Regions from separate parts of the Xanthomonas sp. WHRI 1810A genome, predicted to be linked through region 1. Evidence: riboswitches for the same ligand, from Rfam matches in the RefSeq annotation. Region 1 holds a riboswitch; the other holds the start of a gene.

Region 1 (4,904 bases):
TCAGTTGAAAGCCGTTCATAGCTACATCCTCTAATGTCGCGAGTGACCGACGCTTCGGTCGGCCGTACCTCTTCATTTCCGAGCTGTTTTCAAACTGAATTACGACGCGTCAGTGAGCGGTAACTCACATAAGAGAAGAACTGCTCGCACTTTGCGTAACTCGTCAGCGTGGTCGCGCAGGAATGCGCGCAGCTTGTCCTCTGTATCTAGCAATTCCAGACACTGGGGATGACGCATATCGCCAAGCTCCGGGTGATGATGGGAGATGCGATAGCTTGGCAAATAACCTGCAGAAATCGTCTTGAGCATGACCTGCTCAATTTTTGCTTTTTGAGCAACTTTAAGGAGGTGCTGGGCTAGTGCAGGTGCGCTTAGGTGGTGCCAGAAGCTGGTCACGCGAGCCCGGCTAGCGCCAGGAAAATAGAGTTGCAAAGCTGTCAGGCGATCTTGGTGATGTTCAATCATTTCTCTTCCCCCGCAAGAGTCACTTTCCGCTCGCTGGCGGATTCACTTTGAGCATGAAATTGCTTGATATCAGAGAGCCGGATTTCCTCCGGAAGAGGACGGTGATGCTTGCTGTGGCCGACGCGCTGGGCGTGATAGATCCCGGTGTGTCCGGATACGAGGTAACTTGCGATACAGGCAATGGCTGCAAGCGGAGCAATTTCGGGCCCGAAGAGCTCCATGGCCATAACGATGGTTGCCAGTGGCGTATTAGCTGCACCGGCAAAGACGGCGACAAAGCCGATACCAGCCAGCATGCCGAAGGGAAGGTGCAAGAGGGGAGCCAGCGCATTCCCCAAGGTGGCACCGATGTAAAACAGCGGTGTCACTTCACCGCCTTTGAATCCAGTGCCCAAGGAGACAACGGTGAACACCATCTTTCCAAGCCAATCCCAAGGGGCCATTGGTATTTGAAAGGATTGGACGATGCTCGGAATGCCTAGCCCGATGTACTTATCAACGTCAATGTAATGGTTACTACCGAGCGCCCACACTGCGACTGCGATCAGCAGGCCGCCGGCGAAGGGTCTTAATGGTGAATAGGTGATAAGCCGCTTAACGAAGGCTCCGAGCTTGTGGGTCGCAGTCGCGAATAGCAGGCCGGTAAGGCCAAAGACAATCCCAGCTGCCACCACAGCCATGACGCTCCACAGCTGCACCGGAACCACTTCGCCAATGACGTAATGCGTGTGAACCACGCCCCAGGCTTGCCCCACCTGGTCAGCAACGATTGCCGCAACCACGCAAGGGAAAAGCGCGTCGTAACGCATACGTCCAATGGCCAATACTTCAAGTCCGAATAAAGCCCCGGCAAGAGGGGTGCCGAAGACGGACGCAAAGCCAGCACTGATACCGGCCATGAGAATCACCCGACGGTCTTCGCGGCGCAGACGGAAGACATGCGTCAGTTGATCGGCAAGGGCACCGCCCATTTGCACCGCCGTCCCCTCACGTCCCACAGATGCACCAAAAAGGTGGGAAACCACGGTTCCAACCAGCACCATCGGCACCATGCGCAAAGGCACGATCTTCTTAGGATCATGGATCTCATCGATGATCAGGTTGTTTCCGGCATCAACGGGTTTGCCTATCAAGTGATATGCAAGTCCCACAGCAAAGCCAGCCACTGGCAGGAGCCAGATCACCAAAGGATGGGTTTCTCGCCACTGGGTGGCATGATCCAAGGAAAGGAGGAATAACGCAGAAGCAGAGCCTGCCAAAAGAGCTACAAGACCTGCAAGCGCAAGCCATTTCGCTATATAGGGCAGTAAGTCGAGTTGTTCAGGTCGTCGAAATTTAGACATTTGGCCAGCCACAAAAAAGTAGGTGGGCCTGACCAAAAAGGGAATCTGAGCGCGAACGCCTACAGACCTGATTGATCAGGTTTCTGTAGGCATCATCAGCTGCTACGGGCGCAGCGGTTTGTTAATGGAGGAATGCCATCTCCAATGCGCCGATCTTAGCTAGGTCTGTCCAAAATGTAAAATCGTGTTTCGGAGTACGAGGCAAGCGAAGGCGTCTTCGAGTCACCGCTTACGAAAGAGGGCCAAACTAGGTGACCTCTGTTCCGACGAAGCCCAGCTCAACTGGGGTTTTTATGTAAAACAACGAGATATCTTCAAGCTCCAATCGCTTGAATAACTGTTCAGATTCGTCCTCGGTAATGGCCATACGAATTTCGGTAGGCTGATCCGCTAGTTCAAAAAAATGCGAGGAATGCAGCCGGCCGGTATGCCCAAAGCCTTCGATACCTGTGGACAGAGTCGCACCCCGCAGTCCCATTTCTTTCGCCAAATCAACGACCCAGTCGCCGAGCATCTTTCCCTGATAGCGACGATTCTGTTGAGTAAAGAAGGTCACCAGAAAAGCTTTCATGTTCCTCTCCTCAGCGCGTGTTGATTATTTGATAGGACAGAAGCCCGGCAGCCGTCATTACCAGCGAGCCCACGACGTGTAGTGAAACTGAGCCTAGCGCCCAGGGCAGCCTACCTTCCTGAATCAGGGCAATTGTTTCTGCGGAAAACTTTCGATTCCACGCTCTGAAAACCGCAACGCATAGCCAGGCTTAACGCTGCGATGTTTAGTAATTATCTCATGAGTTCGTGATTGGCTACCACGGCTGTTGGTCCTGCAAGCCGGGTCGATTGTCTCGCGAAACTCAGAGGCCCTGAGGATCCGGAGCACATCCTACTCCCATGTGCCAAAGTCCGTCTGATCCTCCAAAGGCTGCATGAGGTTCCAAAGCGGCCGAATACGAAGGGCAGCTTTCGGCCATAAGCAGCCGGTCGATTTCACAGAACTCGCGAGAGCCAAGTGACATGAGAAAAAGCCAATATCTTCTCGACCGTCAAACTAGCCCTGATTGCCACTCGCAGCCCATCAAGTCGACCTGCGCAACCTAAACCTGCGGACTGATATCCATAAACGGCAGAGTGGGTTTCGGCGGACTCGAAACATCAAGCGCAATACGCCAATACCCAACGTCATGCCAAGCGCCTTGCTTGAATCCTACTTCTGGATACGTACCTATGTGAGCGAAGCCAAGTGCTTCGTGCAACCCCACGCTGCCATCGTTAGGCAGCGCTATCCCGGCATAGGCTGCGTGAAAGCCTTGCCTTTTCAATGTCGGTAGCAACACGTCATACAGTGCCCGACCGACCCCGCTACGGTGCGCTTCTGGCGATATATAAACGGTGACGTCGACCGACCAGCGATAGGCCTCACGAGCCCGATGCTGACTGGCATATGCATAGCCGATGATTTGGCCGTCTCGCTCCGCTACCAGATACGGGTAAGTCGGCAAAGTCGACCCAATCCGCTTGGCCATCTCTTCGACGGTAGGGGGCTCAAGCTCAAACGAAATCGCGGTGCGTTCAACCATCGGTGCGTAAATTGCCTGGATGGCTTGAGCGTCCGAAATCTGCGCATTCCTTACTGTGGTGTTGCTCATTCTCTATCCCCTTGGTCGCTCAAATCGATCTTTGATTGACTCGTTTCGAGAGTGCCTCGGCGCTTTCCTTGCGCTCCGAATAGCGGTCTACCAGATACGTTTCCCGGCCCCGAACCATCAGCGTGAACTTCACCAGTTCCTCCATCACGTCCACAACACGGTCGTAGTAGGCAGATGGCTTCATACGCCCTGCGTCGTCGAACTCCAGAAAGGCCTTGGGTACTGACGACTGGTTTGGGATGGTGATCATCCGCATCCAGCGCCCGAGGATCCGCAGCTGGTTTACCGTGTTGAACGACTGTGATCCACCGCAGACCTGCATGACCGCCAGCGTCTTGCCCTGGCTGGGGCGGACAGCGCCCATCGTGAGAGGAATCCAGTCGATCTGGGCTTTGAACACAGCAGACATTGCACCGTGACGCTCTGGCGAACACCACACCTGTCCCTCTGACCACAGAACCAGATCCCGCAGCTCTTTAACCTTTGGATGGTCTTCCGGAGCGTCATCAGGGAGAGGCAGACCCGAGGGATCAAAGATGAAGGCCTCGGCTCCCATTAGAGTCAGGATGCGCGCGGCCTCTTGGGCCAGTAGCCTGCTGAAAGAGCGCTCACGGGTTGAGCCATACAGCAACAAGATGCGTGGCTTGTGCGTCGGTTGCTCGTTGCCTTGCAGGCGATCCAGTGTGGCGACGTCGATTAGCGACTGATCCAGGTTAGGTAGATCTAGACTGCTTTCCAAGGAAAATTCGTCCATTACAGTTCACCTATTCGATCTAGTTCGCGCTTCAATTCCTGCGGTGTGAGCGCCGAATGAACCAGACTGAAGAATGCGTCGAAACGCTTTTTAATCTGGACGACGGTTGCGTCAAATGCGGCCTGGATTTCGCTATCTGTTCCTTCAACATTGGAAGGATCGGCAAGCCCCCAGTGGCTTTTGACAGCAGGCCCGAAATAGACCGGGCAGGGTTCGCCTCCAGCCTTATCACACACGGTGATCACCACATCCGGTGGTGAGTCCGAAAAAACCTCTGAGCCTTTGCTGTAGAGATGTGTGGTATCGATGCCTAGCGCTCGCAGCGTGCTCACGGCGCGGGGATTCAGCTGCCCGCTTGGGAAGCTGCCCGAACTGACGGCAGTAAAACCGCTCGGGGCCAAGTGGTTGAACAACCCCTCCGAGAGAACGCTCCGGCAGCTATTTGCCGTACACATAAATAGTACTTTCATGGGTTTCTCCTAGACAGGGATGCTCAGCCGCAACGCCAGTGCCACCAGCGTTACCAGCAAGATAGGAAGGGTGAGGATGCTGCCGACTTTGAAGTAGTAGCCCCAAGTGATGCGGATATTTTTCTGCGACAGCACATGCAGCCACAACAGCGTGGCCAGACTTCCGATGGGCGTGATCTTGGGGCCAAGATCGCAACCGATGACGTTGGCGTAGATCATGGCCTCA
Region 2 (4,904 bases), on a different contig from region 1:
CACGGCGCCCATCTGATGCCTACCGTCCTGTACGTATATCACGTGCTCTCACACAGTAGCGGTCAGTTGTCTGGAGGTGATTCGGTGATGACTGGATATGCGGTTTATATGGATCCGGCAGGTATTTTTGAAACAGTCGATACGGTCTACCTCCTGTTGTCGCACGGCTTTCGCAAGTCAGCGGATATCGAAACCGTGCGCGCTGCTCAAGCCCAAGCCAACAGGATGGCAAGCGTGTCGTTTTCACCTAACGGCCCTCTTAATAAGTAGGCTCCAGACCCGACGTCCTTGCCAGGGAATCTGATGAAAATCACGGCAGTAATCTTCGATGCGTTCGGCACCCTTGCCCGGATAACACGGCCAACACACCCCTATGGTCAGCTGCTGCGCGAAGGAAAGCGGCAAGGCCGCAGTTTTAGGCCAGACGACATGCAGACCCTGATGACCCACAGACTGTGCATTTCAGAGGCGGCTGCACGTTTTGGTATTCATCTGTCGCCTGACCGGCTCGGTCTCCTGGAGCAAGCTCTCAAAGCCGAGCTTGCGAGCATTGAGCCGTTCCCAGATGCCTTAGAAGCCATAGCGATGCTACGGGCTGCGGGCATGCCAACAGCCATATGCTCCAATCTGGCCATGCCATATGGCCCAGCGATTCAACAGATCTTTCCGAACCTAGGTGGCTACGGTTTCAGCTACCACGTTGGCGCCATGAAGCCTTCCCCGATCATCTATCGAAATACCTGTGACTTACTGGGTGTCAGGCCTGGTGATGACTTCGGCAGTCATGGACGAGTCGTGATGATTGGCGACTCGGCGCGATGCGACAGGGACGGGCCTCGCCAATGTGGTATCAGCGGCTTTCGCTTACGCAGGGGGGAGGCAGAGGGATTTTCGAGCCTCACTGACTTCGCAAAGGTTGTGCTCACCGACGCGTAGTAGTGCAAGTTGAGTCGGGCTGATGCTTACAAACCACTACATTTTGCGCCAAATCAACGCAGGGATTATTCGGATGTAAATAAGCTCGCTGACCAACTCAATCAACGTTTGGGTGATGACTGCTGCCGCAGCGAGCCCTCTGATGTCCTCGGGTCAAGCCAGTGCCAATGGTAGAACTACCAACGAGTTACGTGTGGAGCTACTAAAGGCTACTGATCTCGCCGTGCTGGCCGGCAATTTGAATGCCCGAGCCACGAGTGCACCTGCCAGGGGCGCCAAGAGTATAAAACCGATATAGACAGGGATGACAGGCAGCAACTTGTCCATGTCTCTGACCACTGCAGCAATTGCGAGCCGATGACCACGACCAATACAGCCGCCATAGCCGGTAGCTTCTTCTGACTCCATAGTGATCGGTCGCTCGTGCAGATGGATAGTGGGAAACGAGGGTGTGACGGTGCCCCCGAAGAAACACCGTCAGGCGCTGAAGACCGATTAACGGTTGATGGTTTTCATCATCTGCGCGGTGTAGCGCTCACCTTGTACAGGCACCTTGGCCAGAACCTCACCAAGTTCGCGAAGGTCTTCTACGGTCAATTCCACGGTTGCTCCGCCTACGTTTTCTTCAAGGCGATGCAGCTTGGTTGTACCTGGGATAGGCGCGATCCACGGCTTTTGTGCCAGCAGCCAGGCCAGTGCAATCTGGGCGGGGGTGGCTTGCTTGCGTTGGGCGATTTCATCGATCAGTGTGACGAGATGGTGGTTGGCCTCGCGGGCACCGTCTGGGCAATTGCATGAACTTGACCAGCCATTTGCATTCGACTTGACCAGTCGTTTGCATCCGACTTGACCAGTGCGCATGATGCCAGTGTGAATCCTGCCCGGGTGGCAATGACGGCTGCCGGGCTTCTGTCCTATCAAATAATCAGCACGCGCTTAGGAGAGGAACATGAAAGGTTTTCTGGTCACTTTCTTTACTCAACAGAATCGTCGCTATCAGGGAAAGATGCTCGGCGACTGGATCGTTGATTTGGCGAAAGAAATGGGACTGCGGGGTGCGACTCTGTCCACAGGTATCGAAGGCTTTGGGCATACCGGCCGGCTGCATTCCTCGCATTTTTTTGAACTAGCGGATCAGCCTACCGAAATTCGTATGGCCATTACCGAGGACGAATCTGTGCAGTTATTCAAGCGATTGGAGCTTGAAGATATCTCGTTATTTTACATAAAAACCCCAGTTGAGATGGGCTTCGCCGGAACAGAAGTCACCTAGTCTGGCCTGCTTTCATAAGCGGTGACTCGAAGACGCCTACGCTTGCCTCGTGCTCCGAAACACGATTTTACATTTTGGACAGAGCTCGCTAAGATCGGCTCATTGGAGATGGCATTCCTCCATTAACCAACCGCTGTGCCCGTAGCAGCTGATGATGCCTACAGAAACCTGATCAACCAGGTCTGTAGGCGTTCGCGCCCAGAATCCCCTTTTTGGTCAGGCCCACTTACATTTTTGTGGCTGGCCAAATGTCTAAATTTCGACGACCTGAACAACTCGACTTACTGCCCTATATTGCGAAATGGCTTGCGCTTGCTGGTCTTGTAGCTCTTTTGGCAGGCTCTGCCTCTGCGTTATTCCTCCTTTCTTTGGATCATGCCACCCAGTGGCGAGAAGCCCATCCCTGGGTGCTCTGGCTCCTGCCAGTTGCTGGCTTTGCCGTGGGACTTGCGTATCACCTGATAGGCAAACCAGTTGATGCCGGAAACAACCTGATCATCGATGAGATCCACGATCCTAAAAAGACTATTCCCTTGCGCATGGTGCCGATGGTGCTAATCGGAACCGTGGTTTCCCACCTCTTCGGTGCATCTGTGGGACGTGAGGGAACGGCGGTGCAGATGGGCGGCGCTCTTGCGGATCAATTGACGCATGTCTTTCGGCTACGCCGCGAAGATCGCCGGGTGATTCTCATGGCCGGTATCAGTGCTGGCTTTGCGTCCGTCTTCGGCACCCCTCTTGCCGGGGCTTTGTTCGGACTTGAAGTGTTGGCCATCGGACGCATGCGTTACGACGCGCTTTTCCCTTGCGTGGTTGCGGCAATCGTTGCTGACCAGGTGGGGAAAGCCTGGGGAGTGGTTCATACGCATTACGTCATTGGCGAAGTGGTTCCCGTGCAGCTCTGGAGCGTCATGGCTGTGGTCGCCGCTGGGATTATCTTCGGCCTCACTGGCCTGCTATTCGCGACGACCACCCATAAGCTAGGGGCTTTCGTTAAACGACTTATCTCCTATTCGCCATTACGACCATTCGCCGGCGGCCTTCTGATCGCAGTGGCAGTGTGGGCGCTTGGTAGCAACCATTACACCGATGTCGATAAGTACATCGGACTGGGGATTCCGAGCATCGTCCAATCCTTTCAAATGCCAATGGCTCCTTGGGACTGGCTTGGAAAGATGTTGTTCACCGTTGTCTCCCTGGGGACTGGATTCAAGGGCGGCGAAGTCACTCCGCTGTTTTACATTGGAGCCACCTTGGGGAACGCGCTAGCGCCCCTCTTACATCTTCCCTTCGGCATGCTGGCTGGTATCGGTTTTGTCGCTGTCTTCGCTGGTGCAGCTAATACGCCACTGGCAACCATTGTCATGGCCATGGAGCTCTTCGGGCCTGAAATTGCTCCGCTTGCAGCCATTGCCTGTATCGCAAGTTACCTCGTATCCGGGCATACCGGGATCTATCACGCCCAGCGCGTCGGTCACAGCAAGCATCACCGTCCTCTGCCGAAGGAAATCCGGCTCTCCGATATCAAGCAATTTCATGCTCAAAGTGAATCCGCCAGCGAGCGCAAAGTGACTTTTATTGGGGAAGAGAAATGACCGAACATCGCCAAGATCGCCTGACAGCTTTGCAGCTCTATTTCCCTGGCGCTAGTCGGGCTCGAGTTACAAATTTCTGGCATCACCTGAGTGCGCCCGCACTTGCCCAACACCTTCTTAAAGTCGCGCAGAAAGCCAAGATTGATCAGGTCATGCTCAAACCGATTTCTGCGGGCTATTTGACGGGCCATCGCATTTCCCATCATCACCCGGAGCTTGGTGATATGCGTCATCCGCAGTGTCTGGAATTGCTGGATACAGAGGTCAAGCTGCGCACCTTCCTGCGCGACCACGCTGACGAGTTGCGCAAGGTGCGAGCAGTTCTTCTCTTATGCGAGTTACCGCTCAGTGAAGCCTTGTAATTCAGTTCGAAGAAACAGTTCGCAAATGAAGAGGCATAGCCGACTAACCGTTGGTCGCTCTCGCCACATTAGAGGATGTTGCCATGAATGGCTTTCAACTGACGTTTTTCACTGAACAGAGTACCAACTACCAGCATCTTCCACTCGGGGAGTGGCTGGTTGAGTTCGCCAAACGAGAGGGCATGTTGGGAGCGACGCTGGTGAGCGGTACGGAAGGCCTGGATCATTTAGGACATTTGCATACCGCGCATTTCCTCAGCGGTGCTGATCATCCGGTCACAGTGACGATATCCACTGATGAGCCCGGGTGCGAGAAGTTGCTGGAAGCATTGGCCAAGGAGGCGTTTTCGCTGAGCTTTATCAAATTGCCCATCGAGTACGGTCGAGTGGGCCAGGCGAAAAGCTGAAAACCACGGTTTGTTGGACAACCAGTAAAAAGGATAAACGCCATGTACCGAATTTATAACCTGCGTCCACAGCCAGCCCCCGTCAACTGGGCTCGTGACAACAGGCCGCTCCTCGTAGGACTGGTTTTTTGGGCGCTTTTTTTGGCGGGCATTGCAGGCAGCCAAAAGGTATCGAGCGAGGGTTGGTACATCGTCACCTCGCTCGAAGGCGCCTTGGTCACGATGCGCATGCCCAGTGAGAAATCCTGCAAGGCAGACGTGACCATCACCTGCGTACCTGGCTACGAGCTGAGAGCACAGCAACGTTGAACGTTACGAGCGCGATGGTGGT

What was found. Region 1 has a riboswitch for fluoride ahead of ABQX22_RS03080 (voltage-gated chloride channel family protein). Riboswitches for the same ligand answer to the same signal wherever they lie in the genome.
Region 2: linked by a shared signal. The riboswitch ahead of ABQX22_RS18800 (voltage-gated chloride channel family protein) and the one ahead of ABQX22_RS03080 (voltage-gated chloride channel family protein) in region 1 are both predicted to bind fluoride.

Annotation. Positions count from the first base shown of each region.
Region 1 is NZ_JBEGED010000001.1:678,248-683,151, reverse strand. Features, by position in the region: gene ABQX22_RS03090 (DUF190 domain-containing protein) at 1-19, opposite strand, end outside; gene ABQX22_RS03085 (hypothetical protein) at 100-465, opposite strand; gene ABQX22_RS03080 (voltage-gated chloride channel family protein) at 462-1,808, opposite strand; fluoride riboswitch at 1,888-1,960, opposite strand; gene ABQX22_RS03075 (DUF190 domain-containing protein) at 2,056-2,379, opposite strand; gene ABQX22_RS03070 (arsinothricin resistance N-acetyltransferase ArsN1 family B) at 2,903-3,454, opposite strand; gene arsH (arsenical resistance protein ArsH) at 3,474-4,208, opposite strand; gene ABQX22_RS03060 (arsenate reductase ArsC) at 4,208-4,678, opposite strand; gene ABQX22_RS03055 (arsenic transporter) at 4,688-4,904, opposite strand, start outside.
Region 2 is NZ_JBEGED010000013.1:33,196-38,099, forward strand. Features, by position in the region: gene ABQX22_RS18780 (DUF6957 family protein) at 1-270, shown strand, start outside; gene ABQX22_RS18785 (HAD family hydrolase) at 304-936, shown strand; gene ABQX22_RS18790 (aldo/keto reductase) at 1,432-1,797, opposite strand; gene ABQX22_RS18795 (DUF190 domain-containing protein) at 1,886-2,209, shown strand; fluoride riboswitch at 2,305-2,377, shown strand; gene ABQX22_RS18800 (voltage-gated chloride channel family protein) at 2,458-3,804, shown strand; gene ABQX22_RS18805 (hypothetical protein) at 3,801-4,166, shown strand; gene ABQX22_RS18810 (DUF190 domain-containing protein) at 4,250-4,573, shown strand; gene ABQX22_RS18815 (hypothetical protein) at 4,616-4,882, shown strand.